2 regions of the Microbacterium sp. A84 genome follow, and region 2 is predicted to be linked to the other one. Evidence: predicted binding sites of a transcription regulator. Region 2 holds the regulator's gene; the other holds the start of a gene.
What was found. The regulator HrcA, encoded in region 2, represses chaperone genes, less so after heat shock. The targets are predictions, from matches to a motif close to TTNGCACTCGNNNNNNNCGAGTGCNAA.
Positions count from the first base shown of each region.

Region 1 (14,929 bases), 1.2 Mb from region 2:
GGATGCCGGCGACATCATCGGTTACGCCGGCCTCCGTTCGATTCGCGGAAATGCGGATGCTGACATCCAGACCATCGCGCTGCTCGAGGCGCGCAGGGGAGAGGGCCGTGGCCGTTTGCTTTTGCGCGCGCTGCTCGCCGAAGCATCCGCTCGCGGAGCCCGCGAAGTGTTCCTGGAGGTCCGCGCCGACAACCCCGGTGCTGAGTCGCTCTACCTTTCGGAGGGGTTCGATGAGATCGCCCGCCGGTTGCATTACTACCAGCCTGACAACGTGGATGCGATCGTGATGAAGCTCGACCTGCGGGCGTGGACGAAGAAGGCGACAGCATGAGCGAACCACTGGTCCTCGGTATCGAGACGAGCTGCGACGAGACCGGCATCGGAATTGTCCGCGGGCGCACGCTGCTGTCGAACACGATCGCCTCCAGCATGGACGAGCACGCCCGCTACGGCGGCGTCGTGCCCGAGGTCGCCGCGCGCGCGCACCTCGAAGCACTGCAGCCGTCGATCGAGGCCGCGCTCGCAGAAGCGCAGGTGCGGCTCGAAGACCTTGACGCGATCGCCGTCACGAGCGGCCCAGGCCTCGCCGGTGCCCTCATGGTCGGGGTCGGTGCGGCCAAGGGCCTCGCTGTCTCGCTCGGTAAGCCGCTGTACGCGGTGAACCACCTCGTCGGACACATCGCCGCCGACATCGTCACACCGGATTCTGACCCGCTCGAATATCCGACGATCGCGCTGCTTGTGTCGGGCGGACACACCTCACTGCTGCACGTGCGCGACCTCACCACCGACGTTGAGCTGCTCGGCGAGACGATGGATGACGCGGCCGGCGAAGCCTTTGACAAGGTCGCCCGGTTGCTGTCTCTGCCGTATCCGGGAGGACCCGAGATCGATCGTGCCGCGGTCGGCGGCGACCCGAAAGCGATCCGCTTCCCGCGGGGACTCTCCAAAGCGCCGGACATGGTGAAGCACCGTTACGACTTTTCGTTCTCGGGGCTGAAGACGGCCGTCGCGCGCTGGGTCGAGCGCTGCGAGGCAGAGGGCAGGCCGGTGCCGGTTGCCGACGTGGCAGCGAGCTTCCGCGAGGCTGTCGTCGACGTGCTCGTCACCAAGGCGCTCGCCGCCTGCAGCGACCTCGGAGTGCCTCGGCTGCTGCTTGGCGGCGGTGTGATCGCCAACAAGCGACTGCGCGATGTGGCCGTCGAGCGCGCCGAAGCAGCAGGTGTCACCGTGCGGATCCCGCCGCTGTCGCTGTGCACCGATAACGGTGCGATGATCGCCGCGCTCGCCGCTGATCTCATCGCCTCCGGGCGTCGCCCTTCCACACTCGCGTTCGGTGCGGATTCCACGTTGCCGGTCACCGAAATTCAGGTCGCCGAAAGAGCGGATGCCGTCCGCGAGGATGCCGTATGAGCGAGTCGACCGATCGTCCGACTTTCGAGGAGCCGAGCGCCGAAGTTGAGCGGCCGGCGGGTACTGCGCGAATGCCGGGAGCGCCGCGCGAGGGGTACACGAAGCTTCCTACCGGTCCGGTCGGCATCGAACCGGTCGTCGCCAGCGGGCCGGCCGACACCGCGGGGATGCCTGCTGTGCAGTGGGCTCCGAATGACGATGCCGTCGGCGATGACAACACTCGCCTCGCACCGTGGGCGCTTGTCGCTGCGATCGTCGCGCTGGTCGCGTCGTGGTTCGTCGGCTGGGGCATCCCGCTCGCGATCGTCGCCGTGGTAGCCGCGATCATGTCGTTGCGTCGCCCGGTCGAGAGCCGTGCGATCGCGCGTTGGGCGCTCGTGCTCGGGCTTGCCGCCACGATCTTCAGTCTGGGGTGGCTCCTCTGGGCCGCAATGCAGTTCGAGAAGCTCGGATAGCGGATGCTGACCGCCGATGAGTCCGCAGAGTTGCGGATGCTGCAGGCCCAGGCGTACCGACAGGACGACGACCTGTCGACGGAGCAGATCACGAGGCTGCGAGAGCTGGAGCGGCGACGCGACGCGGAGGTGTCCGCCGGCGAAGCAGATGCGCGGCCTGTCGATGACTCGTCGACGCTCTCAGGGCTCGAAGTGGTGCGTGACGTTTCCGGCGACTTCCCGGTGGCGCCGTCTCCGCGCATCCGAACGTGGCTCGCCGCGCTCGCGGCTATTGTCGTCTTCGCTCTGGGGATCGGCTTCGGCTGGATGCTGTTCGGACGCGCGGACACCTCGTCGATCGGACTGACCCAGGAGCAACGGCTGCGCGGCGAGGAACTCGTCGCCGACGGCAACTACGACGCGAACTCGCTGCGGGCGATGCTCGCACACGACGGTGTCATCGTCTGGCTCGCGACAACCGATGCTGGCGAAACGCTGTGCTTGATCGTCGATGACGGCCTCGATGCCACCAGCGCCTGCAGCGATGAGGATCGGGTGGCATCCGACGGCCTCGCCGTGGTGCACCAGACCGACGGCGATGGCTATACCGACGAGGCGTACGCCACGCTGCTGCTCACCGCCGAACGCGAACCGGCTGTGCACCTGGACGTGCATCGCAGCACCGACGAATGACATGATCGAACGGATGCTGAACGAATCAGAGACCGCGCAGCTGCGGTCGCTTCATGAACGCGCGTACGGACGCGAGGGCGGTCTGACCGCCGAGGACGCGGCGCGACTGCACGAGCTGGAATCGAAGCTGCGGCCGGTCGTCGTGGCACCTTCCGTTGCGGAACCTTTGGAGGTCGCGGCGCCGGTCTCGATCGGCGAGCCTTCGACAGCCTCCGAGGTCGAGGCATCCGAGGCTCCACCAGAAGAAGCATCCGCCCCGCCCCGCAGGCGCCGATGGCTCGCCTTCGCCGCCGTGGGTGCCGTGCTCATCGGGCTGGGTGTCGGATGGGTGCTCTGGGGCTGGAACACCGCCGAGTTCGCCCTCGCCGCAGCCCACGCCGAGCAACGTGGCGAGTTGGAAGCGAGCGGCGACTACGACGAGGGAACCGTTGCCGCAGTGTCAGAGAACCACGGCGTGGTCATCTGGCGCGCAGAACGAGGCGAGGGCGAGCAGCACTGCGTCATCGCCACCACGTCGACCCAGACGCAAAGCGGATGCGCGGCGATGGAGGACAGCAACTCGGAAACCGCCAACGCCACCATCACTGTGCCAGAAGGCGATGAGTTGGCGGGGCAGACGCTGTCGGCATACCTGTTGCTCTCCGTGACCGGGGAGATCGTTCCCACTATTCAAATCTGGAACCAACAGGACAACAACTGGGAAGCGCAGTTCAGTGAGGAAGAACGCGAAGCCATCGGCCGCATCGAAGCGGCGGGCTTCGATCCCTCATTGCTCAGTATTCTCGGCTACGACGGCGATACGCCCGTTTGGACGAGCTGGGGCGGCGAGATGTGTCTGATCGCAGAATCTGACGATGGCATCGTGTCGGACTGCGCATCGACCACGGAGACGCCACCGACCGACCTCATCCTCGCGGCAACGGTGGGTGGAGTCCCGACTCAGTACATCGTCCACCAGAGCGCGACGCGTGGTCAGCAACTCACGATCGTGAAGGTTCCTGAAGTCACTCGAGTCGAGGTCGGAGACGGCGAGCAGATCGAGATCGACGACAAGACCGGCGACAGGAACGGCTGAGCGCCCCGTCTCACACCCGGTCGGCGAGGATCGCCACCCTCTTGTCGCCGGTGCGCGTGAGGATCAGTGTCGCCGACTGTGAACCCTTGAGATTCAGCTTCTTCCGGAACGCGGCGGGATCGATGTCCATCCCGCGCTTCTTGATCTCCAGCGTGCCGATGTCGTTCACACGCAGCACAGCATTGATCGACTTGGGATTCACCGCCATCACCTCGCGCACCCGGAACGACTGCACGAACGGACTCGTCAGAGCCGCATCCCCGGTGATGTAGGCGATCTTCTCGTCCAGCATCCCTGACTTGAGGCTGCGCGCCACGTCGCCGATCAGGCGCGCGCGGATGACGGCGCCATCGGGCTCGTGCAGGAATGCGCCGAGTTCGCGGACGTCGGCGTCCTCGGCATCCGCCCCGCCGGTGAGCTCGTGTGACTCGTCGCCGCGGATCACGAGCGCTGCACGCCGCACGCCCTCGCGAGCCAGGATGCCTGACCAGAGCACGAGTTCGACGACGCTGCCGTCGGCGCTGACCCACTGCGCCTCGGCGTCCGCAGGAAGCGCGTCTCGATCATGCCCCGGGCCGAGCTTGATGCCGGTCGGCACGCGCGATGCGAGATCGAAGGCCCAGTCGAGGGAGGGGGAATAATCGGATGCCGCGACCCGCCGCGTCTCGCTATGACCTGCCGTCCGGCGCGCAGGATCGAGCCAGACCGCGTCGATGCCGGCAAGGTCGGTGGTCTCGGCGGTGCCGTGCTGCACGGTCGCGTCATCGCCGAACGGCGCGAGGTTGTAGGCGGCGATCGCTGCGGTCACCTCGTCGGCATCCACCGCGAGCACGCTCAGGCCAGCGCCGGCGAACGCAAGCGCGTCGCCGCCGATGCCGCACCCGAGGTCAGCAACGCGTGAGATTCCTGCGCGGCGCATGCGTCCGGCGTGCCGTGCGGCGACTCCCAGACGCGTGGCCTGTTCGAATCCGGCTCTCGTGAACAGCATCCGCTCGGCGAAGCCGCCGAACTTGGCTGCGCCCTTCGCGCGCAGATGCGCCTGGCCGACGACAGCGGATACGAGATCGGGGGAGTGGCCTGCGGCGCGCAGGCGGGAGACGCTTTGCGCGACATCCGCCGTCGATTCGATCGTGCCGACCTCGTCGAGCAGCCGGAGCCCCTCGGAGGTGAGCAGGGCAGTGAGCTCAGACATTTCCACGTGTTCAGCCTACGAGGCGGTCGGCGAGGGGTCGTCCGTGGGACGAAGATCCGCCTCAAGATGTCCAAAACTGGCACTCGCATTGCATGAGTGCCAGCCGACGGCATACACTCGAGTTAGCACTCTCGGGTTGAGAGTGCGAACAAGTCTTTCGTGTCAGCGTCAAGAAAGAAGAGGTAGACCGTGTCGGTTTCCATCAAGCCGCTCGAAGACCGCATCGTCATCCAGCAGGTCGAGGCCGAGCAGACCACCGCGAGTGGCCTGGTCATCCCTGACACTGCCAAGGAGAAGCCCCAGGAGGGCGAGGTTGTGGCCGTAGGCCCCGGCCGCATCGACGACAACGGCAACCGGGTTCCGATCGACGTCGCCGTCGGCGACCGCGTTCTGTACAGCAAGTATGGCGGCACCGAGGTGAAGTTCGGCGCCGATGAGTACCTCGTGCTCTCGGCTCGCGACGTCCTCGCCGTCGTCGTTCGCTAAGCGTTCAACAAAACCAAGAAGGGCCCGGATGCCAACGCATCCGGGCCCTTCTTGTTTTCCCCCCCGCCCGCTCACGCCCGCCCGCCCACGGTTGCGAGTGGCCATTTGTGGCTCAATTTCTGCCAAAAAACGAGCCACGAGCGCCCACTCGCAACCGAAGGGGTGGTGAGCTAATAGGGTGAGGCGGTGGAGAGAACCCAGCAGCCTGCCGGCGTTGCCTATGCAGGTGGCGCATATCTGCTGTGGGGCGTGCTGCCGCTGTACTTCCTGCTGCTGGTGCCGTCGGGCCCGTGGGAGATCGTCGCCGCACGAGTGCTGTTCTCTTTTGTCTTCTGCCTCCTTCTGCTGACCATCACTCGCGGTTGGCGCCGGATCATCGCGATCATCCGACAGCCTCGACTGCTCGGCTGGACGGCTCTCGCAGGGGCGCTCATCTACGTCAACTGGCAGGTGTTCCTCATTGGGACACTCAGCGGGAATGTCGTTGAGACATCCCTGGGTTACTTCATCAATCCGATCGCCACTGTGCTGCTCGGCGTGTTCGTGCTGCACGAGCGCATTCGCAGGCTCCAGTGGGTCGCGATCGGTATCGCCGTGATCGCCGTCGTCGTGATCATCGTCGCCTACGCTTCGTTCCCCTGGATCGCGCTCTCGCTGACAGCATCCTTCGGGATCTATGGTCTGATCAAGAAGAAGATCGGGCCAGCGGTGGATGCCGTGAGCGGCCTCACCCTCGAATCCTTCTGGCTCCTCCCCGTCGCCGTGGTCCAGCTCATTATCGTCGCGCAGACCACCGGCATCACCTTCGGTACCGAGGGTGCGTGGCACACGTCGCTCATGCTGTTCGCGGGTATCGCCACTGCGGTGCCTTTGCTGCTGTTCGCCGCCGGTGCACGGCGCATCAACCTCACCGTCATCGGGATGATCCAGTTCATGACGCCGATCATGCAGTTCCTGACCGGCGTGCTGATTCTGCACGAGCCGATGCCCGCCGAACGCTGGATCGGGTTCATCATCGTCTGGATCGCGGTGCTCGTTTTCGTCGTCGATCTGCTGATTGCTGCCGGTCGGGGCCGGCGCATCCGCCTTACGCCGATCGCGTGATCGCTCGCTGATCATCCGGTGCGAGATCGCGTGATCGCTCGCCGGGAGATGTCAGGATCGCGAAACATTCGGTATCACACCGTTAACGCATCGCAACACACGGATGACGAGTTCGCGTATACGTTTAGGTCACGGACGGCGCCCGAGTCGTTCGGGAATCATGAACTAGCAAGGGAGCAGCATGAGCGTCTTCACACACACGCGCGCGCGGAAGATCCTGGGCGGAATCGCCCTGGTGAGCGCGAGCGCGATTGTCCTGGCCGGATGCAGCGGCGGGGGTACCCCTGCAGACCCGTCGGAAGAGCCGGCGGCGCCCACTGACCGTGAGGCTCTCACGCTCAGTATCGGTACCGTCCTTCCGCAGACTGGCCAGCTCGCCTACCTCGGCCCGCCCGAGGAGGCCGGTGTCGGACTCGCCACCGCAGAAATCAATGCGGCAGACCTCGGTGTCACTGTCGAGGTCGAGTACGGCGACTCGGGTGACCCCGACAACAAGGCGTTCGAGACCACGGTCCCGCGTCTGCTGGACTCGGGTGTCTCCGCGCTGATCGGTGCGGCATCGTCCGGTGTGACGAAGCTGTTCCTCGACCAGGCAGTCAGCGCTGGCGTCATCACCTTCTCGCCGGCGAACACGTCGCCGGACTTCACCGAGTGGCCCGACGAAGGCCTCTACTGGCGCACCGCTCCGAGCGACCTGCTCCAGGGTGAGGTGCTCGCCACCGAGATCGGCCTCGACGGCTACGCGAACCTCGGCATCATCTACCTCAACGACGCCTACGGTTCGGGTCTTGAGGCGTCTCTGACCGAGAACTTCGAGGCTGGCGGCGGCACGGTCGTGGCATCCGAGGCGTACAACGCCAACGACACCTCGTTCGACGCGCAGATCTCGACGATCCTCGCGCAGAGCCCTGACGCTGTTGCCGTGATCGGCTTCGAGGAGACCTCGACGATCGTTCCGGCATTCATCTCGAGTGGTTTCGACGGCAGCAAGTTCTACTTCGTTGACGGCAACACCCAGCAGTGGGGTGCCGACATGCCTGTTTCGATCGAGGGCAGCAAGGGAACTCAGCCTGGCCCCGTACTCGCTGACGACTTCCAGCAGCGTCTGATCGATCAGTGGCAGGAGCAGTCGGGCCTAGAGCTCGTCGACTTCAACTACGCGGCCGAGTCTTACGACGCGGTCGTCCTGCTCGCCTTGGCTTCGCTCGCTGCGAACTCGACGGATGCCACCGAAATTGCAGGCTTCCTGCAGGAGGTTTCCGGCGGCTCAGGCGACGGCGAGAAGTGCGACTCGTTCGAGGCGTGCGCCACGATCATCCTCGATGGTGGAACGGCTGACTACGACGGGTACTCCGGCGCGATCACCTTCGACGACAACGGTGACCCGACGGAAGCAACCATCGGCGTCTTCCAGTACGGCGCAGACAACCTGCACACGCGCATCAACTAATACGCAGTGACGGAAGGGACCGGATGCTTCGGCATCCGGTCCCTTTCCTGTGTGGCGTTCCGCGCGTGGCGGGGGCGGCGCGCCCGCGCCTAGTCCTCGCCCAACGTGCCCAGGTACAAGCCGATGACCTTGGGGTCGTTCAGTAGCTCGCGGCCAGTGCCGGTGTAGGCGTCGTGGCCCTGATCGAGCACGTACCCGCGGTCGCAGATCTGCAGACAGCGTCGTGCATTCTGCTCGACCATGATCGTCGTGACGCCTGCCTTGTTGATGTCCGAAACACGGATGAACGCATCATCCTGTCTGACCGGCGAAAGACCGGCAGACGGCTCGTCGAGCAGCAGCACAGACGGATCCATCATCAACGCGCGCGACATCGCGACCATCTGTCGCTCACCGCCTGACAGGGATCCTGCCCTCTGCTTCAGGCGTGAGCCCAGCTCGGCGAAGATTCCGGTGACGAACTCCAGCCGCTCACGGTACGCCTTCGGGCGCTGGATGATGCCCATCTGCAGGTTTTCCTCGATGGTCAGCGAGGGGAAGACGTTATTCGTCTGGGGGACGAATCCGACACCACGCTGCACGAGCTCGTTTGCCTTGAGTCCGAGGATGCTCTCGCCATTGACATGGATATCGCCACCACGCACCTTCACCTGCCCGAAGATCGCTTTCAGCAGCGTCGACTTGCCGGCGCCGTTCGGTCCGATGATGCCGATCAACTCGCCCTTCGACGCGATGAGGTTGGTGTCGTTGAGGATGTCCACGCCTGGCAGATAGCCGGCCGTCAGGCCCTTGACCTCGACCACGATCTCCGACGTGCGTGCCGTGCCCTGCGGCTCGACGGTTACGGGAGTGCTCATGCCTTGTCCTCCTCTGAGCTCTGGATCGCGGCTTCGTGCTCTTCGCGGATCTCCTCAAGCATCTCCGCAGCTGACTCGTCGAGCTCGCCGGAATAACGCCCGGTGACGACGCCGAGGTCGACGTCCTGGTGGCTGCCGAGGTAGGCGTCGATCACGGCCTGGTTCTGCATCACCTGGTCAGGAGGTCCCTCCGCGACGACACGGCCCTCGGCCATCACCACGACCCAGTCGGCGATGTGACGCACCATGTTCATATCGTGCTCGACGAAGAGCACGGTCATGCCGAGTTCCTTGAGGTCGAGGATGTGATCCAACAGCGACTGAGTCAGGGCCGGGTTGACGCCGGCCATCGGCTCGTCGAGCATCACCAGGTTCGGGTCTCGCATGAGCGCGCGTGCCATCTCCAGGAGCTTGCGCTGGCCACCGGAGAGGCTGGCCGCATAGTCCTGCGCCTTGGCATCGAGCTTGAACCGCGTGAGAAGGTCCATCGCCTTCGCCTCGAGCTCCGTGTCCTGCTTGCGCCAGATCGCGGGGATCAAGCTGGGAAGGAATCCCTCACCCTTCTGGTTCGGTGCCCCGAGCTTCATGTTCTCGAGCACCGTCAGCAGCGAAAGCGCCTTGGTGAGCTGGAACGTGCGCACCTGCCCCATTCGCGCCACCTTGAACGACGGGATGCCCGACAGCTGGTGACCGTCAAAGCTCCACTTGCCCGAGTTCGGCTTGTCGAACCCACACAGCAGGTTGAACAGTGTCGTCTTGCCGGCACCGTTCGGCCCGATCAGTGCGGTGATCGCGTGGCGCGGAATCTCCAGGTGCTCGACATCCACGGCGGTGAGACCGCCGAAGCGACGCGTCACGTTGTCGGCGATGAGGATCGGGTCGACCTTCTCGCAACCGACCTCGATTTCACCTTTGTGAAGACCTGTTGTCTTGATGCGCCCGGTGTTCGGCGCCGTGCTTTCGGCGGACGTGTTGTCTGCAGTGTTATTTGACAAAGGTCAGCTCCCTCTTGTTTCCGAGGAGCCCTTGCGGCCGGAAGATGACCAGCAGCATGAGCGCGACTCCGACGATCACGAAGCGGAGGGTGGCCGCCTGGATTGCCGTCATGGGTAGGATTCCCTCCGCTGCCAGGCTCGGCAGTACGCCTTCCAGGAACGCCATGAGAACCCAGAAGATCACGGCGCCCAACGCCGGGCCGAACACAGTCGCCGCCCCACCGAGTAGCAGGATCGTCCACAGGAAGAACGTCAGCGACGTCGTATAACTCGCCGGCACCACAGCGGAGGGGAGCGCGAAGACCGCTCCGCCGAGCCCGCCCATGATTCCACCGATCACCAGCGCCTGCATCTTGTACGAGAAGACGTTTTTACCGAGCGAGCGCACGGCATCCTCGTCTTCACGGATGCCCTTGAGCACGCGACCCCACGGGCTGCGCATCAATGCCCACACCAGGTAGATGCAGACGGCGAGGACGAGAAGTCCGAACACGCGCACCCAGAGCTGGCTGGCGTTGTACGTCCACGGACCAAAGCCGTAGGTGCCCTCCGGGAAGGGGTTCGCATCGCGGAATCCGGCGTGGTAACCGCCGAGCCCATCGGCCGCGTTGGTGTGCTCCTCGAACGCGGTCGAGGTGAACAGCAGACGCACGATCTCGGCTGCTGCGATGGTTGCGATCGCGAGATAGTCCGCCCGCAGCCGCAGTGTCGGGATGCCAAGGATGAAGGCGAACACGGTCGACATCACCATGCCGACGATGATGCCCACCCACCACGGGAGGCCGAACGAGAGGATCGAGATCGCGTAGCTGTACGCGCCGATTGCCATGAATCCGGCCATGCCGAAGTTGAGCAGTCCGGCGTAGCCGAAGTGCACAGCGAGTCCGGTGGCAGCGATCGCGTAAGCGATCGTGGTCGGGCTCAGAATCCATGTTGCCGTGTTGCTGAAAATTGCTCCCCAGTCCATCGTCAACCAATCCTCTCTTTACGACCGAGGATGCCCTGTGGTCGGAACAGCAGCACCAGAATAAGGACGGCCAGTGCCCCGACATACTTGAGGTCGGAAGGTAGCCAGAGTGTCGAGACCTCAACGAGGAGGCCGACGATGATCGAGCCGATCAGTGCGCCGAAGGCCGTGCCGAGTCCGCCGAGGCAGACCGCGGCAAAGATGAGCAGCAGGATGTGCACGCCCATGTCCCAGCGCACGCCGGGGCGGAAGTACGCCCACAGAATGCCACCGAGCGCGGCGAGCGCGGATGCCAGGATCCATACGATTCGGATCACCCGGTCGACGTTGATGCCGGATGCCGCAGCGAGCGTGGGGTTGTCGGAGATCGCTCGTGTCGCCTTACCGGTGCGGGTCTTCAGCAGCCAGAACGCGACGGCGATGAGGACGACCACACTGATGCTCATCGACATCATGTCGATGACGCTGAGCCTGATCGGGCCCCAGATCGTGATCTTCGGTGCCCCCGCGTTCGGCAGCTGCACGGTGCTGCCGCCGAAGTAGAAGAGGAAGATGTAGCGCAGCGCGAAGGAGAAACCGATACTGACGATCATGAGCGGAATGATGCCCATGCCTCGTTTTCGCAGCGGCTTCCACAATCCGACATCCATCAGGAGGCCGAATAGTCCACCACAGATCACGACGAGCGGAATGGTCAGCCACATCGGCACGGCCAAGGTGACGCCGAAGACCACGGCCATCACCGCGCCGAACGTGACCATCTCGGCGTGAGCGAAGTTCGTCAGGTTCATGGTGCCGAAGATCAGCGAGACGCCGATCGCGGCAAGTGCGAGCAGAAGCCCGAAGTTGAGGCCGTTGATGATCCGTTCGACGAGTTGGTCGATGAAACTCGTCGTCTCTCGCACACCTTCACCGAGGAAGAGGTTGATGACGACGCGGTTCGTGAGACCGAATTCCACCTCCTGCGAGGCGGAGTCACCTTCGACGATCACACCATCGGGGAGGGTCGATTCGTCGACCGTCAGCGTGTAGGTGTCCTTCTCCGGCACGTACAGCGTCCAACGACCGCTCTCGTCCGTTGTGGTCGCTGCCTCGAAGCCGTTGCCCTCGATGGAGACAGCCACATCGGGAAGGGGGTCCGTGTTGAAGCGAATCACGCCAGCGAAGAAGTAGTCGGTCACCTCCTGCTCGTCAGCGCCCTCATCGCTGTCCGCGGTTGATGTCTCATTGGTGCCGCTGTCATCACTCTCAGCGAATGCCGCTGGTGCAGCCATGAACAGCATCGTTGCTGCCAGTAACGCGCTCATCAGCGCGATGATCCAGGGCACCGTTCGACGCTTGTGGCTAGTCGTCAGTTCCACGAAACCTCCCTTGTCGTCCCATGGGTGCCGACGCTTCGGGTCGCATCGGCGATGATGAACGACGTTATGAGCGTAATGTGTCGGCTTCGTTTCTGACCAGTGTCCGGTGTGTTGTTATCAAACGGTGGCGCGTTGATGGGGAATTTTTGGAGGCTCTGCACGCTTAGAATTGGTACACCGCTACGCGCCTGCACGAGGAGATTTCATGGAACAGCACGATCCCTTCGGTTTCGTCGGACTCACCTACGACGATGTGCTGCTTCTTCCCGGCCATACCGACGTGATCCCCAGCGAGGCTGACACCTCGTCTCGGATCACCCGCCGCATCTCGGTCGCAACCCCGCTGCTTTCCAGCGCGATGGACACCGTCACCGAGAGCCGCATGGCGATCGCGATGGCGCGCGAGGGCGGCATCGGCATCCTTCATCGCAATCTTTCGATCGCCGACCAGGCCACACACGTTGACCGTGTCAAGCGCAGCGAATCCGGCATGATCACCGATCCGATCACGACGACCATCGAGGCCACGGTCGAAGAGGTCGACGAACTCTGCGCGAAGTACCGTATCTCTGGTCTGCCGGTCGTCGATCCCGATGGTCACCTCGTCGGCATCATCACGAACCGCGATATGCGCTTCGTCTCCGGGCGTGAGCGGCAGACGACGTTCGTCAAGGACGTCATGACCCGCGAGAACCTCGTCACTGCGTCGGTGGGTGTCGCCGCGGGTGACGTCATCGCGCTGTTCGCGAAGCACCGGGTCGAGAAGCTGCCGCTGATCGATGACAACGGCAAGCTCGCCGGCCTCATCACCATCAAAGACTTCGACAAGAGCGAGAAGTATCCGCTGGCCACGAAGGATGAGCAGGGTCGCCTGCGCGTCGGCGCCGCGATCGGATTCTTCGGTGACGCGTGGGAGCGTGCCGAGGCGCTGCGCGATGCCGGCGTCGACCTACTCGTCGTGGATACCGCGAACGGCCAGTCCCAGGGCGTCATCGACCTCGTTCAGCGGCTGAAGGCCGACCCGACGTTCGAGCACATCGACATCATGGGCGGCAACGTCGCAACGCGTGAGGGCGCCCAGGCGTTGATCGATGCGGGCGTGGATGCCGTGAAGGTCGGTGTTGGCCCCGGTTCCATCTGCACCACGCGCGTCGTTGCTGGTGTCGGTGTGCCGCAGGTGACTGCCGTCTACGAGGCATCCCTCGCAGCTCGTCCCGCCGGTGTGCCGGTGATCGCCGACGGCGGTCTGCAGTACTCGGGCGACATCGCCAAAGCGCTCGTCGCCGGTGCGGATGCCGTCATGCTCGGCTCGCTCCTCGCCGGAACCGACGAGTCTCCTGGCGAGATCGTCTTCCAGGCCGGCAAGCAGTTCAAGCAGTACCGCGGCATGGGCTCGCTCGGTGCGATGCAGACCCGTGGCAAGCAGACCTCGTACTCGAAGGACCGCTACTTCCAGGCAGACGTGCCGAGTGATGACAAGCTCATCCCGGAGGGCATCGAGGGTCAGGTTCCGTACCGCGGCCCGGTGTCGGCCGTCTCATACCAGCTCGTCGGAGGACTGCGGCAGTCGATGTTCTACGTCGGTGCTCGCACCATCGAGGAGCTCAAGACACGCGGCAAGTTCGTGCGCATTACCGCTGCCGGGCTCAAGGAATCGCACCCGCACGACGTGCAGATCGTCGTAGAGGCGCCCAACTACAAGAAGTAGTTCGATCTGCGAAAGGGGCGGATGCCGCAGCATCCGCCCCTTTCGCGTGTCCGAAGTGCGGCGTAGCGTGCCGGTATGTGCCGGAACATCCATACCCTTCACAATTTCGAGCCAGCCGCGACTTCAGATGAAGTGCAGGCAGCGGCGTTGCAGTACGTGCGGAAGATCGCGGGGGCGACGAAGCCATCGAAGGCGAACCAGGAAGCCTTCGATCACGCCGTCGCCGAGATCGCGCACGTGACGCAGCATCTGCTCGCCGATCTCGTCGCCACGACACCGCCCAAGAACCGCGAGGAGGAGGCGGAGAAGAAGCGCGCACGTGCGATCGCCTCAGGACGCTACGCAGCTTGACCGATGACCGATCGGCGCGACCACAATGTCGCCGTCGATGACTGTCGATGACCTCCCATGACCTCGAATGACATAGGAGGTGCGAGTGAGCGCACTCGCTCGCTACCGTCGCGTCATGACTCTTCTTCAGGACCAGATCGCATCCGTCACTGACGTCACCGCAGCCGAGCGGGCGCAGCGCCTCACCGAGGCGGGAACGACGTGGAACGAACGCATCGCTCGCGACGCCAAGAACGCCGAACTCACGTACAAGGTCGTCGGCCGTGGGATCGGCTCGGTCGCGACCGAGATTCAGGCGGGCACGCACCGTTTCCTCGTCGATGAGCCCGGTGCGCTCGCCGGAGATGATGCGGCCGCGAGCCCTGTCGAGTACGCGCTCGGCGCGCTCGTGTCCTGTCAGGTCGTGGTCTTCCGCCTCTATGCGCAGGCGCTGGGCCTGACCATCGATGAGATCGAAATCACCGCCGAGGGTGACCTGGACGTGCGCAAGCTTTTCGGGATCGACGAGTCAGGGCGGGCGGGCTTTCACGACGTGCGGGTGAAGGTCGACATCACCGGCCCTGACACCGCCGAGCAGTATGAGAATCTGCGCCAGGTCGTCGACGCGCACTGCCCCGTCCTCGACATCTTCTCCCGGCCGGTCCCTACCTCCGGTGCTCTCGCCTGATCGGATTCGCCTGGGACGAGAGACGGGTTGTTCGTGCACGATGAACGCCGGTGTGTACGCCGCGCACGCGGGAAGCACATTGCCGATGGCAGGTAGGCTGGTCTGGTGAGCATGGACATCGAAATCGGCCGAGGCAAGCGCGCACGTCGCGCGTACACGTTCGACGACATCGCGGT
Region 1 is NZ_JBPXMS010000001.1:1,308,278-1,323,206, reverse strand. It holds gene rimI (ribosomal protein S18-alanine N-acetyltransferase) at 1-331, shown strand, start outside; gene tsaD (tRNA (adenosine(37)-N6)-threonylcarbamoyltransferase complex transferase subunit TsaD) at 328-1,413, shown strand; gene ACSU04_RS06480 (hypothetical protein) at 1,410-1,868, shown strand; gene ACSU04_RS06475 (hypothetical protein) at 1,872-2,540, shown strand; gene ACSU04_RS06470 (hypothetical protein) at 2,554-3,615, shown strand; gene ACSU04_RS06465 (THUMP-like domain-containing protein) at 3,626-4,813, opposite strand; gene groES (co-chaperone GroES) at 4,997-5,293, shown strand; gene rarD (EamA family transporter RarD) at 5,480-6,397, shown strand; gene ACSU04_RS06450 (ABC transporter substrate-binding protein) at 6,579-7,847, shown strand; gene ACSU04_RS06445 (ABC transporter ATP-binding protein) at 7,937-8,704, opposite strand; gene ACSU04_RS06440 (ABC transporter ATP-binding protein) at 8,701-9,699, opposite strand; gene ACSU04_RS06435 (branched-chain amino acid ABC transporter permease) at 9,689-10,666, opposite strand; gene ACSU04_RS06430 (ABC transporter permease subunit) at 10,669-12,027, opposite strand; gene guaB (IMP dehydrogenase) at 12,233-13,735, shown strand; gene ACSU04_RS06420 (DUF2277 domain-containing protein) at 13,811-14,086, shown strand; gene ACSU04_RS06415 (OsmC family protein) at 14,202-14,753, shown strand; gene ACSU04_RS06410 (GuaB3 family IMP dehydrogenase-related protein) at 14,865-14,929, shown strand, end outside.
Region 1: the regulator HrcA is predicted to act here: its motif matches at 4,884-4,910, upstream of groES (co-chaperone GroES).

Region 2 (14,929 bases):
GACCTGCTCGAGGCGGTCATTGCTGGTGACCTCGACAGAGTCGATCTCATCGGCCTTGAAGGCGTTGATCGAGGCCGCGGCATCCATTGCCTGGAAGGAGACCTTGTCGAGAAGCGGCTCGTTGCCCCACCACAGCTCGTTCGGAACGTACGAGATGTACTGGGAGTTCGCGTCGAACTCGTCGATCTTGTACGGGCCGGCGCCCCACTCGGGGTGCGGGTCGCCGATCATTGCCTCGTTGAAGGTGGTCGGGTCAGCCAGCGCGGGGTGGATGATGCCGGTGAGGAAGGGCATCTCCGGCCATGCGAATTCACCGTCGAAGGTGACGATCGCGGTCTTCGTGGTGTCGCCCTGCTCAACCGAGGCGATCTGCTTGTAACCGTCGGTCGCGTTGGGAGTGAAGCCCTCGTCCGTGGAACGGTTGGCCTTCCACGTGGCGTCGATGGCAGTCCAGTCCATGTCGGTGCCGTCGTTCCAGTGCGCCTCATCCGTGAAGGTGAAGGTGATCTGGGTATTGCCGTCGACAGTGTCGAGCTCCCAGGCATCGAGGTACGCGTCGTTCTTGTACGGCGTGCCGTCGGCCTCCATCAGCATCATCTGGGGCATGTACCAGGATGCGACGCGCGTGGTGTTTGCAGAGGCATCGCCGTTGAATGCGTTCATCTGCTCGGGGATCTCGGTGAGCTGGAAGCGAACTTCGCCGCCCTGAGCGAGATTCTCGCGCTCCTGCGGGTTGTAGTCCGCGGACTTGGTCTCAACGGGCGCTGTTCCGTTGTCGCCGCCGTCACCGTTGTCGCCGGTGTCGGCTGCACAGCCCGAGAGGGCAAGTGCGAGGGCTCCGCTGAATGCGAGCGCCCCCATCAGCTTGTGCTGCTTCATGGTGCTCCTTTCGCCTTTCGGCGTGTCATAAGGCGAGAATAGTTCGCACACCGGCCAAATTGCAGTGATCACAGTGAATCATGGCTAACTGTTATCGGACGGTGACCGAGCGTTACCTACCGGTAACACGCTTAGCGTGAGACGGGCTCGGCCTGCATCGTTTCCGGGTTGAACACGAGGCGGTCGCGGGTGCGCTCAATGTCAGGATCTGGCACCGGGATCGCCGAGAGCAGCGCCTTCGTGTACGGGTGCTGAGGGTTCTCGAAAATGTCGTTGACCTCACCGTGCTCGACGAAGTCGCCGAGGTACATCACGGCAACACGGTCAGCGATGTGACGGATCACTGAGAGATCGTGCGCGACGAACAAATACGACAACCCGAGCTTCACCTTCAGCTCATCGAGCAGGTTGATGACACCGGCCTGAATCGAAACATCGAGCGCCGAGACCGGCTCATCGAGGACGATGATCTTCGGATTCGTCGACAGCGCGCGGGCGATGCCGATGCGCTGACGCTGCCCACCTGAGAAGGCGCCAGGGAAACGATCGATATGGGCGGGGTTCAGCCCAACCAGATCCATGAGTTCCTTGACGCGGGGGTGTACCTCTGCCTTGGGCGTGCCGATGGCACGCAGTGGCTCCGCGATGACGTCAGCAACAGTCATTCGCGGGTCGAGTGCCCCCATCGGATCCTGGAACACGATCTGAATGTCGCGACGTACCTGACGCTCGATGGAACGGCTGGTGATGTCATTGACACTCGTGCCATTGATGATGATGTCGCCATCATGCTGCTTGACGAGATCCATGATCTGCAGCAGCGTCGTCGTCTTGCCGGAACCCGACTCGCCGACGATGGCCATCGTCTCGCCTTCGCGCACGTCGAAGCTGACGGCCCTGACGGCGTGCACCTCACCGACCTTGCGCTTGAAGAACGCGCCCTTCAAGAGCGGGAACGTCTTGTTCATGTTGCGCACGTCGAGCGTGATGGCACGCTCCTCGCGCGGCATGCGGGTGAGGTCGCTCTCCGGGAGTTCCGGGATAGGGAACACCGGGAGGCCTCCGAGGAGACCGCCATCGTCGATTTCATTCGCACGAATGCAGGCGGCCTGATGCGGATTGCCGGTTCCCGTGTGCACCGGCACCAGATCAGGCTCGCGGGTGCGGCAAGCGTCTATGACGATCGGGCAGCGGTCCGCGAACGGGCATGCATCCGGCAGGTTGATCAGCAGGGGAGGGTTTCCCTTGATCGGAACCAGCGGCTCCTTCTCTGCCTTGTCGACGCGAGGAATCGCGGCCAGGAGCCCGATCGAGTACGGCATCCGGGTGTGGTGGAACAATTCGCCCACCGGAGCGTGTTCGATGGGGCGGCCCGCATACATCACCATGACGTCATCCGCCATGCGCGCAACCACGCCCATGTCGTGGGTGATCATGATCGTGGCGGCGCCGGTCTCATCTTGCGCCTTCTCGATCAGGTCGAGGATCTGCGCCTGGATCGTCACGTCAAGTGCCGTGGTCGGCTCGTCGGCGATGATGAGTTTCGGATTGTTCGCCATGGCGATCGCGATGACCACGCGCTGGCGCATACCGCCGGAGAACTCGTGGGGGAAGCCCTTCATGCGCTTCTCCGGCTCGGTGATGCCGACAAGTCGCAGAAGCTCGACCGAGCGATCCCAAGCATCCTTCTTCGACAGCCCGCGGTGCACCGTGAGTGCTTCGATCAGCTGATCGCCGACGGTGAACACCGGAGTAAGCGAGGTGAGTGGATCCTGGAAGATCATCGCCAGACCATTGCCGCGAATGACCGACATCTGCTTGTCGGACTTCCCGAGCAGTTCCTGGCCGTCATAGATGATCGAGCCGGAGACACGGGCGTTCTCATCGAGAAGGCCCATGATGGCGAGCGAGGTGACGGACTTGCCGGAACCGGACTCGCCCACGATGCCGAGAGTCTTGCCTGCTTCGAGGTCGAAGGAGACACCACGCACAGCGTCGACCCGGCCGGCCTCTGATGCGAAGCTGACCTTGAGGTCGCGTACCGAGATGATGGCGCTCATGCTTGTCCTCCTGCAGCCGAGGTGGGATCGAGGGCGTCGCGCAGACCGTCGGCGACGAGTGCCATCGAGACGGTGAGCAGCGTGAGTGCCGCTGCCGGGAAGTAGAACAGCCATGGGGCGCTGGTGATCGTGTTCGCGCCTGAGCCGATCAGGGAGCCGAGTGAGACATCGGGGATCTTCACACCGAAGCCGATGAAGGAGAGGCCGGTCTCGGCCATCACCGCGCCGACGATGCCGAGAGTGAAGTTGATCACGAGCAACGAGCCGATGTTCGGCAGCAGGTGGCGCATGACGATCCTCATGCCGGAGACGCCCATGTAGCGAGCCGCGTGCACGTACTCGCGTTCGCGCAACGACAGTGCGGTCGTCCAGACGACACGAGCGGGGAAGTACCAGCCGACCACGAAGATCAAGATCAACGCAATGACTCGCCAGTCACCGCCGGACTTGTTGGACAGCAGCGACAGGATGAGGAAACTGGGGATCACCATCATGAAATGGATGATGGTGAGGGTGATTTTCTCGGTCCAGCCGCCAAAGTAGGCCGCAGCCGTGCCGATGATCGCAGACAGCACCGTGGTGCCCACAGAAACACTCACCGCGATCATGAGCGAGCGCTGCAGGCCGATGGCGACCTGGGCGAAGGCATCGTTACCTGATGCGGTGGTTCCGAACCAGTGTTCTGCCGAGGGGGGACGGCTGAGGTTCAGGAAGTCGAGCTCGATGTGGTCGTACTTCGCGATGAGTGGCGCGATGATCGCGAACAGCACGAGCAACACAAAAATGACGATGCCGGCGACCGCTGGCTTGTTGCGCATGAACCGTCGCGAGTACAGCGTCCACTTCGACATCGGTTTGCTGGTGTCGAGTACGGAGGTCTCAGTTGCGGAGATTGTCATGATCAGTTCACCCTCACTCGCGGGTCAAGAACGACGACCACAATGTCGGAGAGGATCGCTCCGAGCGCGGTCAGCAGGCCGGCGAAGGCAGCGACTGCGACCACGCCGTTGATGTCGCTCTTCGTGATGGTCTCAATGAAGTACTTGCCCATACCGTTCCACGCGAAGATCGTTTCGGTCAGGATCGCGCCGGTGAATACCGCGGGGATGCTGAACGCCACCTGCGTCGCGACGGGGATGAGCGAGGTGCGCAGGGCGTGCTTGCGAATCGCCTGCGGCTTCGTGAGGCCCTTGGCTCGTGCCGTGCGCACGTAATCGGCGTTGATGTTGTCCAGCAGGAGCGAGCGCTGCAGGAAGTGCGTGCCGGCGTACCCGACGATCACCAGAGCGATCGTGGGCAGAGTTATGTGCTGCAGTTTGTCTATGAGAAGTGGGAAGAACCCCTCCACCCCCTTGCTGGCGGCGCCGGTCACAAAGAAAATGCGGATACCGACGAGGTTGTTCAGCCCGATAGCGAGAAGCACCAAGCCCAAAGCCGCGACGATGATGTTGATGTTCATCGTGATGATCGAGGTCGCCTGACCGATCCGGTCGGCGAGCTTGTACTGCCGTGAAGCCGTGTACACGCCGAGGGCGATGCCGAGGACGGTCATGATGATCGTCGCGCCAAGCACGAGTTCCGCGCTGACCCACATCCGGTAGGCGACCTGTTCGTTGACGGAGCCGCCGGTCGGGCTCACGCCCCAGTCCCATCGGAAGAGAATGCCGCTGAACCAGTTCCACCACCGCTCCCAGATCGGGACGGAATCGCTGAGATTGCGAGGCTCGAGCAGATTGGTGATCTGCTCTTCAGAGAGCGGTGGACGCCGACCGACGTAGTTATTCCGTGGATTGAGGAAGCCCCAAGCCAGGAAGAACGTGATGTTGGTCGCGATCACGATCATCAACAGCCAGCCGAGGGTACGGCGCAGAAGATACTTGATCAAGGTTTTGTCTTTCTCTATTACAGGCGCGCTCGGGATCGGCCGACGCAACGCTGAGTCGGGATGTATTCAAACATCTTCAACCCGATTGTGCGACCGATCTCCCTCAGAACGACTGATACGGAGTCGGGTTTTGTCTGGCACTCGGTCTCGCCGAGTTCGTACAGGGCAACCTCGCGAGACTATCACCGGTGCGCGCGAATCGATGATTAGGAGGTGCTCACCGTACAATCGACAGGACATGTCACCACGCGCTCTCACCCCGCTCGCGCCTGCCGCGACCCCGGCTTCGCAGATCCGCAATTTCTGCATCATTGCCCACATCGATCACGGCAAGTCGACCCTTGCCGACCGCATGCTCCAGATTACGGGCGTCGTCTCGGATCGGGATATGCGCGCACAGTATCTCGATCGGATGGACATCGAGCGTGAGCGCGGCATCACGATCAAGAGCCAAGCCGTGCGGATGCCGTGGGCAGACAGTGAGCAGACGTTCGCCCTGAACATGATCGATACCCCGGGGCACGTCGACTTCACCTATGAGGTCTCTCGGTCGCTGGCAGCCTGCGAGGGCGCCATCCTCCTTGTTGACGCGGCGCAGGGCATCGAGGCGCAGACTCTTGCGAACCTTTACCTCGCGCTGGAGAACGATCTCAAGATCATCCCGGTGTTGAACAAGATCGACCTTCCCGCGGCAGATCCGGAGAAGTTCGCGAAGGAACTGGCCAACCTGATCGGCGGACGGCCGGAGGATGTGCTGCGCGTCTCGGGCAAGACCGGTGTCGGCGTCGAGGAATTGCTCGACCGGATCGTGCAGGAGATTCCGGCGCCGCAGGGTGACCCGGATGCCCCGGCGCGCGCGATGATCTTCGACTCCGTCTACGACTCCTATCGTGGCGTCGTCACCTATGTGCGCATGATCGACGGCAGTCTGGAGCCGCGAGAGCGCATTCAGATGATGTCGACGCATGCGAACCATGAACTCCTCGAGATCGGCGTATCGAGTCCGGAACCAGTGCCTTCCCTGGGGCTCGGCGTCGGCGAAGTGGGCTACCTCATCACCGGGGTGAAGGATGTGCGCCTGTCCAAGGTGGGCGACACCGTGACCACTTCGCGGAAACCAGCATCCGAGGCTCTGGCCGGTTATACCGACCCGAAGCCGATGGTGTATTCGGGTCTCTACCCGATCGACGGCAGCGATTACGGCGATCTTCGTGAAGCACTGGACAAGTTGAAGCTGTCTGATGCGTCGCTGGCGTATGAGCCGGAGACGTCGGTGGCGCTCGGCTTCGGTTTCCGCTGCGGATTCCTGGGGCTGCTGCACCTGGAGATCATCACGGAGCGACTGACGCGGGAGTTCGATCTCGACCTGATCACGACTGCACCCAGTGTGATCTACGAGGTCACCACGGACACCGGCGAAAAGGTCATTGTCACGAACCCGAGTGAGTACCCAGACGGGCGGGTCGCTCTGGTGACGGAGCCGATGGTAAAGGCCGCGATCCTGCTGCCGAAGGACTACGTCGGCACCGTCATGGAACTGTGCCAGTCTCGTCGCGGCACGCTGCTGGGTATGGAGTACTTCTCCGAAGATCGTGTCGAGTTGCGCTACAACATGCCGCTCGGTGAGATCGTGTTCGACTTCTTCGATCACCTGAAGTCAAAGACCCAGGGCTACGCGAGTCTCGACTATGAGCCCTCCGGCCAGCAGGAAGCCGACCTCGTGAAGGTGGACGTGCTGCTGCAGGGTGAGGCAGTCGATGCGTTCAGCGCGATCGTGCATCGTGACAAGGCATACGCCTACGGCACGCTCATGACGGAGCGACTGCGCAAGCTCATCCCTCGCCAGAACTTCGAAGTCCCGATCCAGGCAGCCATCGGTGCACGCATTATCGCCCGCGAGACGATCCGGGCTCTGCGCAAGGACGTGCTCGCCAAGTGCTACGGCGGTGACATCAGCCGTAAGCGCAAACTGCTGGAGAAGCAGAAGGAGGGCAAGAAGCGCATGAAGATGGTTGGACGTGTCGAGGTCCCCCAGGAGGCGTTCATCGCAGCGCTCTCCGGCGACGTCGAAGGTAAAGAGAAGAAGTAGCGATGTAACCTCCCGCGGCGCGTGGGGGGTGATCGCTCAGGTAACTCGAAGTAGTCTGGAACTCATGCGGCGCGGGACTTTCCGAGACGACACGGTTGACTATGCAGCCGTCGGGGCTACTCATGCCCCCGACTTGATGCAGTATCCACCGGAGCGCAGCCTCCCGGCGGAAGATGCGTGGCGGCTGGGTAGCGGTGAAGAGCGCTTCCGCACCGCGGGAGACGCGCTTTTGTCGTGGACGGCCCAGCGGGCAGCAGGGCTGAACCTCGAGGATGTGCGCCCGGCCGCAGGACCGGCTTATGCGGGCGTCAGCTTCGACGCAGAGGGAAACCCCGTCGCGCCGAGTAAACGCGAGGTCGAGCAGCGTTTCGACGCGGAGGGTACTCCGTTCGTGGGCGCCGGTATGACGCTGCAGCTGCGCGGACGCGTTTCAGGAATGCGCGCGGACGCAGAGCTTCGCGTGATCTCTGTCACGGAGGACTCTCGTCGGATCGGCTTCGTCCTGGGCACGGTGGGCGGTTCTGTCGTCAGCGGTGAGGAACTGTTCGAGATCGAGTGGCGTGAAGACAACGATGAGGTCTGGTTCACTGTGCGCGCGTTCGATGCGCCCAACTCGCTGCTCTACCGATTCGTACCCGGGCTTGTGAAGCGTCGCCGCAAGGAACTCTTCGCTCGTTACCTGCGCGCCATTTCGCCGCTGTACGCGACGCCACTCTGATGGCGGGTCCGCTTCCGCTGGGTGATCCGGCGCCGTCAGATGGCCGGCTCCCCGCGGATCTGCCAGTCGATCGCAGCGTGCCGTTCTCGGCCTATCTGCACGTGCCGTTCTGCCGGGTGCGCTGCGGCTATTGCGACTTCAACACGTACACCTCCGGTGAACTGCGCGGGGCACGGCAAGACGAGTACGCCGATACGCTTGGGATCGAAATCGCGTTGGCGCGACGTGTGCTGGCGGATGCTGGCGCGCTGCGACCGATGGACACCGTGTTCTTCGGCGGAGGCACGCCGACGTTGCTTCCGGCGGGGGATCTGGCACGGATGCTGGATGCTGCTGTGGACGCGTTCGGCCTGAGCGACGGCGCCGAGATCACGGTTGAAGCGAACCCCGACACGGTCACACCTGACGTCGTGCGCACCCTGGTGGATGCCGGTGTCACGCGACTCTCGGTGGGCATGCAGTCCGCCGTGCCGCACGTGCTCGCAGCACTCGACCGCACGCATCAGCCGGAAAATGTGCGCACTGCAGTTGAAGCGGCGAAGGACGCGGGTCTCGCGGTCAGCGTCGATTTGATCTACGGCGCGCCGGGGGAGGCTCTTGGAGATTGGGAAGCTTCTCTGGATGCTGCGCTCGAGTTGGAGCCCGATCACATTTCCGCCTACGCGCTGATCATCGAGGACGGGACGAAGCTCGCCCGCCAGATTCGGCGCGGCGAAGTGCCGACGCCCGATGACGACCTGCAGGCCGACATGTATGAGCTCGCCGATTCTCGTCTCGCCGCGGCGGGTTTCGAGTGGTACGAGCTGAGCAACTGGGCGCGCAGCAGCGAGCAGCGCTCCCGTCACAACCTGGCGTACTGGCGGGGGAGCGACTGGTGGGGCTTCGGCCCCGGCGCGCACAGCCATGTCGCGGGGCTTCGCTGGTGGAATGTGAAGCATCCGGCGGCATACGCGCAGCGCCTGGCAGCATCCGAATCTCCTGCAGCGGGAACGGAGCGGCCCGATGCTCAGGCGCACCTGCTCGAGCGGGTGCTGTTGGAAAGCCGACTGGCAGAGGGAATCGCGGTCACGGCCATTCCTGCGCAGAATCGCACGAAAGTAGCAGGGCTGATCGCTGACGGCATGGTGGATCCAGCGGCAGCGCTCAAGGGACGGATTCGTCTCACCTTGAAGGGTCGGCTTCTTGCCGATGCCGTGGTGCGCGAGCTGACCGACTAGCTCGGACTGATCACGCATCTGGCCGGCAGCGATCATCCACGCTAGCGACTCTCTCGGAGACTTACGAGAGTCGAGTTCGCTCTTCCGCGTGCGATCCGCACCTTCTAAGTGGCCCCTGTATATCAGGGCAACAGATCCAGCCCTGTGGTGCGGCGCTGGGGAAGCGTCGCGGTGACCGTGTCGAACACACGCGTGGCGCGCTCGGCGTCGAACGCTGGCCACCCAGGATCACCCGTCGTGATGAACTTCACCCACGCCTCATGCATGTTCGTGGCCAGTCCCCGAGGCGCGTCGCGTCCGGCCATCCGGTTCGAATCCTCGTCGTCGAGATGGTCGAAGACGAATGCGAGCTCCAGCGCATGCGCGGCACGAAGGTCACGGACCGGGCTCTGCCACGCGAACTCGTATACGTAGGTGGAGGCCGTGCGTGCGGTTGCGATGCGCGTCGCAGGGGCGCGCAGCATCATGTCTGTGGCGAGCTGGCCGAAGATCTCGCCGGCGGAGGCGTTTGGCCAGTCCTTTCGATACGCGCGTTCGGCGCGCGCCGAGATGCGCATAGCCAGTCGCGCCAGGAGGAGCTTTGCGCGCGTGACGCCAGTCAGTGCCTCCGGGGTGAACCACAATCGATACTCATCCGTGTTCGTTCCGATGAGGATCGGTGTGTTGACTTCTGGCAGAACCTCGTGAGGTGAGCGCGGCAAGCTCTCGGGGTCGAGGACGAGTTGGAATCCAGGAGCCCCGCCCAGCGGCGATGCTCCGGCGGCCTGCTCACGACGGGCGTCGAGCAACTGCTCTGGAGTGAGCGCGGCGAAGGCTACACGATCGGCGCTGACAGACATCCGCTTGGCCATTTGAACGCTCACTCGACCTGCTTTGGCCGCAGTCTGCGCCTCAAGCGGCCCGGACTGGATGATCGCTCGGCGGATGCGTGCACGCGAGTCGTCGACGGCGAGCAGTGCGGCAACGAGACTGCCACCGGCGGACTCGCCCATCACGGTGATCTGTGCTGGATCGCCACCGAAAACCGCAATCTCGCGGTGCACCCATTCGAGCGCCGCGGCAGCGTCGCGAAGGCCGAGATTGCGGGGGACACCGTCCAGTACAGAGAATCCCTCGGAGCCGAGGCGATAGTTGATCGAGACGAAGATGATGCCGTTCCGAGCGAATGTCGTTCCGTCGTAGGCACCCAGCGCCGAGGTGCCGCGTTCGAAGGCTCCGCCGTGGATCCACAGCACGACCGGAGCATCCTTGGCGTCTTCCGGCGCCCAGACGTTCGCCGTGAGGATGTCGTCGCCGTCGATCTTCACCGTTCCGAGCAGCTCGCCGATCGCTCCGGGATAAGGGCGCTGCGGGGCCGTCGGCCCGAAACTCGTCGCATCCCGAATGCCGTCCCAGTGTGCTGGCGGTTGTGGAGTGCGGAAGCGATTTTCGCCGAATGGTGCGGCCGCATAGGGGATGCCTAGGAAGCGACGAATCCCGTCTTCGTATGTGCCGCGAACAGCGCCATTGCTGAGCGTGCGCGTCAGGGAATCCGTCATGGCGTCATCCTAAACGGTGCGGTGGCGGCACCGGGGAGCGGTGAACTCCGCCGTTGCGATCGGGAGAAGGTAGAATTGGCACTCTGAGTATGTGAGTGCCAGACGGGAGGGCGAAAGTTGGTCACTGAACGTGGACTTGAAGTCCTCCGAGCGATCGTGCAGGACTACGTCGAGACCCACGAGCCCGTCGGCAGCAGATCAATCGTTGATCGGCATTCCTTCGGAGTCTCCGCCGCGACGATTCGCAACGACATGGCGCAGCTCGAAGACGAAGAGCTCATCGTCGCACCGCACACATCGTCAGGGCGCGTGCCGACGGATAAGGGCTACCGGGTCTTCGTGGACCATCTCTCGCAGTTGCGGCCGCTTTCTGGCGCCCAGCGCACGGCGATCGAGTCGTTTCTTGCGGATCCTGCCGATCTTGACGATCTGATGGCGCGCACCGTGCGCGTGCTGACGCAAGTCACCGGGCAGGTCGCGCTCGCGCAGTATCCGTCTTTCGCTCGCGCGCACCTCACCCACATCGAGCTGGTATCGCTCGCACCGAACAGGTTACTGGTGGTGCTGGTGACGGATGCCGGCGGTGTGTCGCAACGTATCGCGGGGCTGCCGATCGATCTCGATGATTCTGATGTCGCTGTGCTTCGCGCCCGCCTGTCTGCGCTGTTGACCAGCCAATCAGTGCGCGAGGCCGCCGATCGAGTGCAGTCGATGGCCAGCACACCCGATGCGAGCCGCACTGATATCGTGCTTCGTGTGCTGGCGGGCATCATCGGCGAAGAGCTGGCAGAGTTCCGACAGGAACGGCTGGTGATGGCGGGCGCGGCGACTCTGGCGAGGCGCGAGCAAGACTTTCGTGGCAGCATCCATCCGCTGCTCGAGGCGATCGAGGAGCAGGTGACGCTGCTGCGGCTCATGAGCGAGATGGTGACCGACGAGCACGGTCTGGCAGCGAGTATCGGGGCAGAGAACGAACCGTTCGGGCTGCCCGAAGCGTCGATCGTCGCGAGCAACTATCTCACTCCGGGGGGCACTGCGCGCGTCGGCGTCATGGGTCCCACACGTATGGACTATCCGAGCAATCTTGCTGCGGCGCGGGCTGTCGCCCGTTACCTGTCGCGGATGCTCGATGAAGACGAAGCGAGCCGCTGAAGCGGATTGCACGCGTGCACGCACACGCAGAAAGGTGATTGTGGCGGACCATTATGAGGTTCTCGGAGTGTCACGTGACGCGACGACGGACGAGATCAAGAAGGCGTATCGGAAGCTTGCTCGGCAGCTGCACCCGGATGTGAACCCGGGTGATGACGCCGCTGAGAAGTTCAAGCTCGTTACACACGCCTACGACGTGCTCAGTGGCGACGACTCACGCCGACGCTATGACATGGGCGGTGGTGACGGTGCCAACAACGGAGGCGGAGACTTTGGTGGTTTCGGGGGCTTCGGCGACATCTTCGAAACGTTCTTCGGCGCGCAGGGCGGTGGCCGAGGCGGTCGCCCGAGGTCGCGCAGGGAGCGCGGTCAGGATGCGCTGGTGCGCGTCACCCTCGATCTCGGTGATGTTGTTTTCGGCGCACACCGCGACATCGAGGTCGATACGGCCGTGCTGTGCGAAACCTGCAATGGTTCGTGCACGCAACCGGGTACGTCACCCGTGACCTGCGACATCTGCGGTGGCTCAGGGCACGTGCAACGTCAGGTGCGTAGCCTGCTCGGCAACGTCGTGACTTCGCAGCCGTGCGGCAGCTGCGAAGGCTACGGCACGGTCATTCCGCACCCGTGCGGCACGTGCGCCGGCCAGGGACGCGTGCGCTCACGCCGCACAGTCTCGTTGGATATTCCTGCGGGCGTTGAGACCGGACTGCGTCTGCAGCTGCCGGGCTCCGGAGAGGTCGGCAAGGCCGGCGGGCCCAAGGGCGACCTGTACGTCGAAGTGACAGTTTCCCCTCATGTCGCGTTTAGCCGTGACGGCGATGATCTGCTTGCAACCCTCGAAGTCTCGATGTCCGATGCAATTCTCGGTACCGAGACATCGATCGACGGACTGGACGGCCAGGTGGATCTGGAAATCCGCTCGGGTGTGCAGTCCGGCGATGTGCTCACGATCAAGGGCCGGGGGATCACTCCATTGCGCGGCAACCAGCGTGGTGATCTGCGAGTCGGCGTGCAAGTGGTGACGCCGACGAAGCTCGATTCTGCGCAGCGCGCGCTGATCGAGGACTTCGCCAAGAAGCAGAAGGCTCCCGGGCCCCAGCTCGCGCAGTTCCAGCAGGGGCTATTCTCGAAGCTGCGCGACAGGTTCCGTCACTGAAAGTAAGTTACTGCTCAGCGTCATCGAATCGGAGGCCCCGTGGCTCTGCACTTCCTCGTCGAGAGTTCCTCGGCTACCGCAGTCGGCGACGTCGTCTCGCTGACCGGTGCCGAGGCGAAGCACGCAGCGGTCGTACGCCGATTGCGCGTGGGAGAGTCCGTCACGATCGGTGACGGCTCGGGCGTGTGGCTCGAGGGCACGGTGACCGATGTCTCGGCGTCCCGTGTCGACGTGAAGGTCACTGAACGCACCGAGCAGGATCCTCCTGCCATCCGGCTCCTGCTCGCGCAGGCGTTGGCGAAGGGCGACCGCGATGAACTCGCGGTGCAGGCATCGTGCGAGCTCGGCGTGGACGAGATCGTGCCGTGGCAGGCATCGCGGAGCATCTCCCGCTGGGAAGGCCCCAAGGCCGTCAAGGGTCGCGATCGCTGGGCGTCAATCGTGCGCGAGGCTGCGAAGCAGGCGCATCGCTCATGGGTGCCCGAGGTATCCTCGCCGCTGACCAGCGCGCAGTTGATCGCGCGCTCCGCCGGACAGCGGATGCTGGTGCTCGAGCCGACGGCGACCACGAAGCTGTCGTCGATCCGCGCGGATGAGCGAGACATACTCCTCGTCGTCGGACCTGAGGGTGGCATCTCACCGGAAGAGCTTTCTCGGTTCGACGAGGCCGGAGCCGAGCGTGTACGACTCGGCGACACGGTGCTGCGTACCTCTACGGCAGGCCCGGCGGCGATCGCCGTGCTGTCGGCCGCTCTCGGCCGGTGGTGATGGTCGTCTTTCGCTCGTGGTGACGTGGTGTGCGGGGGATGGTGTCTCAGACCAGGAGATGCACGGCTCGCCTAGACTGGAGACATGACGGAACCCTCGATCTTCACCCGCATTCTCACCGGCGACATCCCTGGTGAGATCATCGCGTCGACCGATCGACTCTTCGCCATTCGCGACATCGCGCCGCAGGCGCCCGTGCACCTGCTCGTGATTCCCAAGACTGAGCAGTACCGCGACGTTGTTGAGCTTGCCGCTGGCGACCCAACGCTGCTGGCCGAACTCATCGCGTTCGCGAATACGATCGCCGCGGAGCATTCCGATGGCGACTTCCGTCTGCTGTTCAACACCGGCGCGAATTCGGGGCAGACGGTCTTCCACGTTCACGCCCATATTCTCGCTGGCGGCCTGACAGAAAAGAGCGTCGGTGCCTGAGCCCGAACAGAACAGCGTCACCGAACGCATCTATGTCGACGGTGTCGCCATGGTGCGGGTGCTCGGTCCACAGGATCGACTGCTGAGGATGCTCGAAAAAGAGCATCCGGATGTTCAGATTCTCGTGCGCGGCAACGAGATCACTCTCAGCGGTGACGCAGCGAGCGTAGCCGCGGCGAAGACCCTGGTGGAGGAACTGCTCGTAATGACGCGTGACGGCCATGACCTCGCGCCCAGCGACGTCGAGACCTCCGCGCGGATGCTGCGCCAGGAAGACGGCCCGCGTCCGAGCGAGGTGCTCGGCGAAGCCATCCTGACCACGCGTGGCAAGGCAATCCGCCCGAAGACGCTCGGCCAGAAGGAATACGTCGACGCGATCGACGAGAACACGATCGTCTTCGGCATCGGCCCTGCCGGAACCGGAAAGACCTACCTCGCGATGGCGAAGGCGGTGCAGGCGCTTCAACGCAAGGAGGTCGCTCGCATCATCCTGACCCGCCCGGCCGTTGAAGCAGGGGAGCGGCTGGGGTTTCTTCCCGGAACCCTCAACGAAAAGATCGATCCGTACCTGCGCCCGCTCTACGATGCGCTGAACGAAATGATGGATCCGGAGATTGTGCCGCGGCTGATGGCGAGCGGAACGATCGAGGTTGCCCCGCTCGCGTACATGCGCGGCCGCACACTCAACGACTCGTTCGTCGTGTTGGACGAGGCGCAGAACACCACACCAGAGCAGATGAAGATGTTCCTCACCCGCCTAGGATTCGGCACGAGGATGGTCGTCACCGGTGACATCACCCAGGTCGATCTGCCGCAGGGCGCGTCAGGTTTGCGCCTGGTGACCCGCGTGCTCGACGAAATCGAAGACATCCACTTCTCTCGCCTCACCAGCGCCGACGTCGTGCGTCATTCGCTGGTCGGCCGCATCGTCGACGCGTACAGCGAGTATGACGAACAGCGCACGGCAGCCCGTCACGAGCGTGAGCAGGCAAGCGAGTTCGCGAACCGCGCCGAGCGCCGCACAAACCAGCG
Region 2 is NZ_JBPXMS010000001.1:124,349-139,277, forward strand. It holds gene ACSU04_RS00640 (ABC transporter family substrate-binding protein) at 1-879, opposite strand, end outside; gene ACSU04_RS00645 (ABC transporter ATP-binding protein) at 1,011-2,939, opposite strand; gene ACSU04_RS00650 (ABC transporter permease) at 2,936-3,838, opposite strand; gene ACSU04_RS00655 (ABC transporter permease) at 3,841-4,824, opposite strand; gene lepA (translation elongation factor 4) at 5,063-6,913, shown strand; gene ACSU04_RS00665 (DUF1990 family protein) at 6,978-7,631, shown strand; gene hemW (radical SAM family heme chaperone HemW) at 7,631-8,848, shown strand; gene ACSU04_RS00675 (carboxylesterase/lipase family protein) at 8,971-10,386, opposite strand; gene hrcA (heat-inducible transcriptional repressor HrcA) at 10,504-11,538, shown strand; gene dnaJ (molecular chaperone DnaJ) at 11,579-12,697, shown strand; gene ACSU04_RS00690 (16S rRNA (uracil(1498)-N(3))-methyltransferase) at 12,737-13,465, shown strand; gene ACSU04_RS00695 (HIT domain-containing protein) at 13,550-13,897, shown strand; gene ACSU04_RS00700 (PhoH family protein) at 13,947-14,929, shown strand, end outside.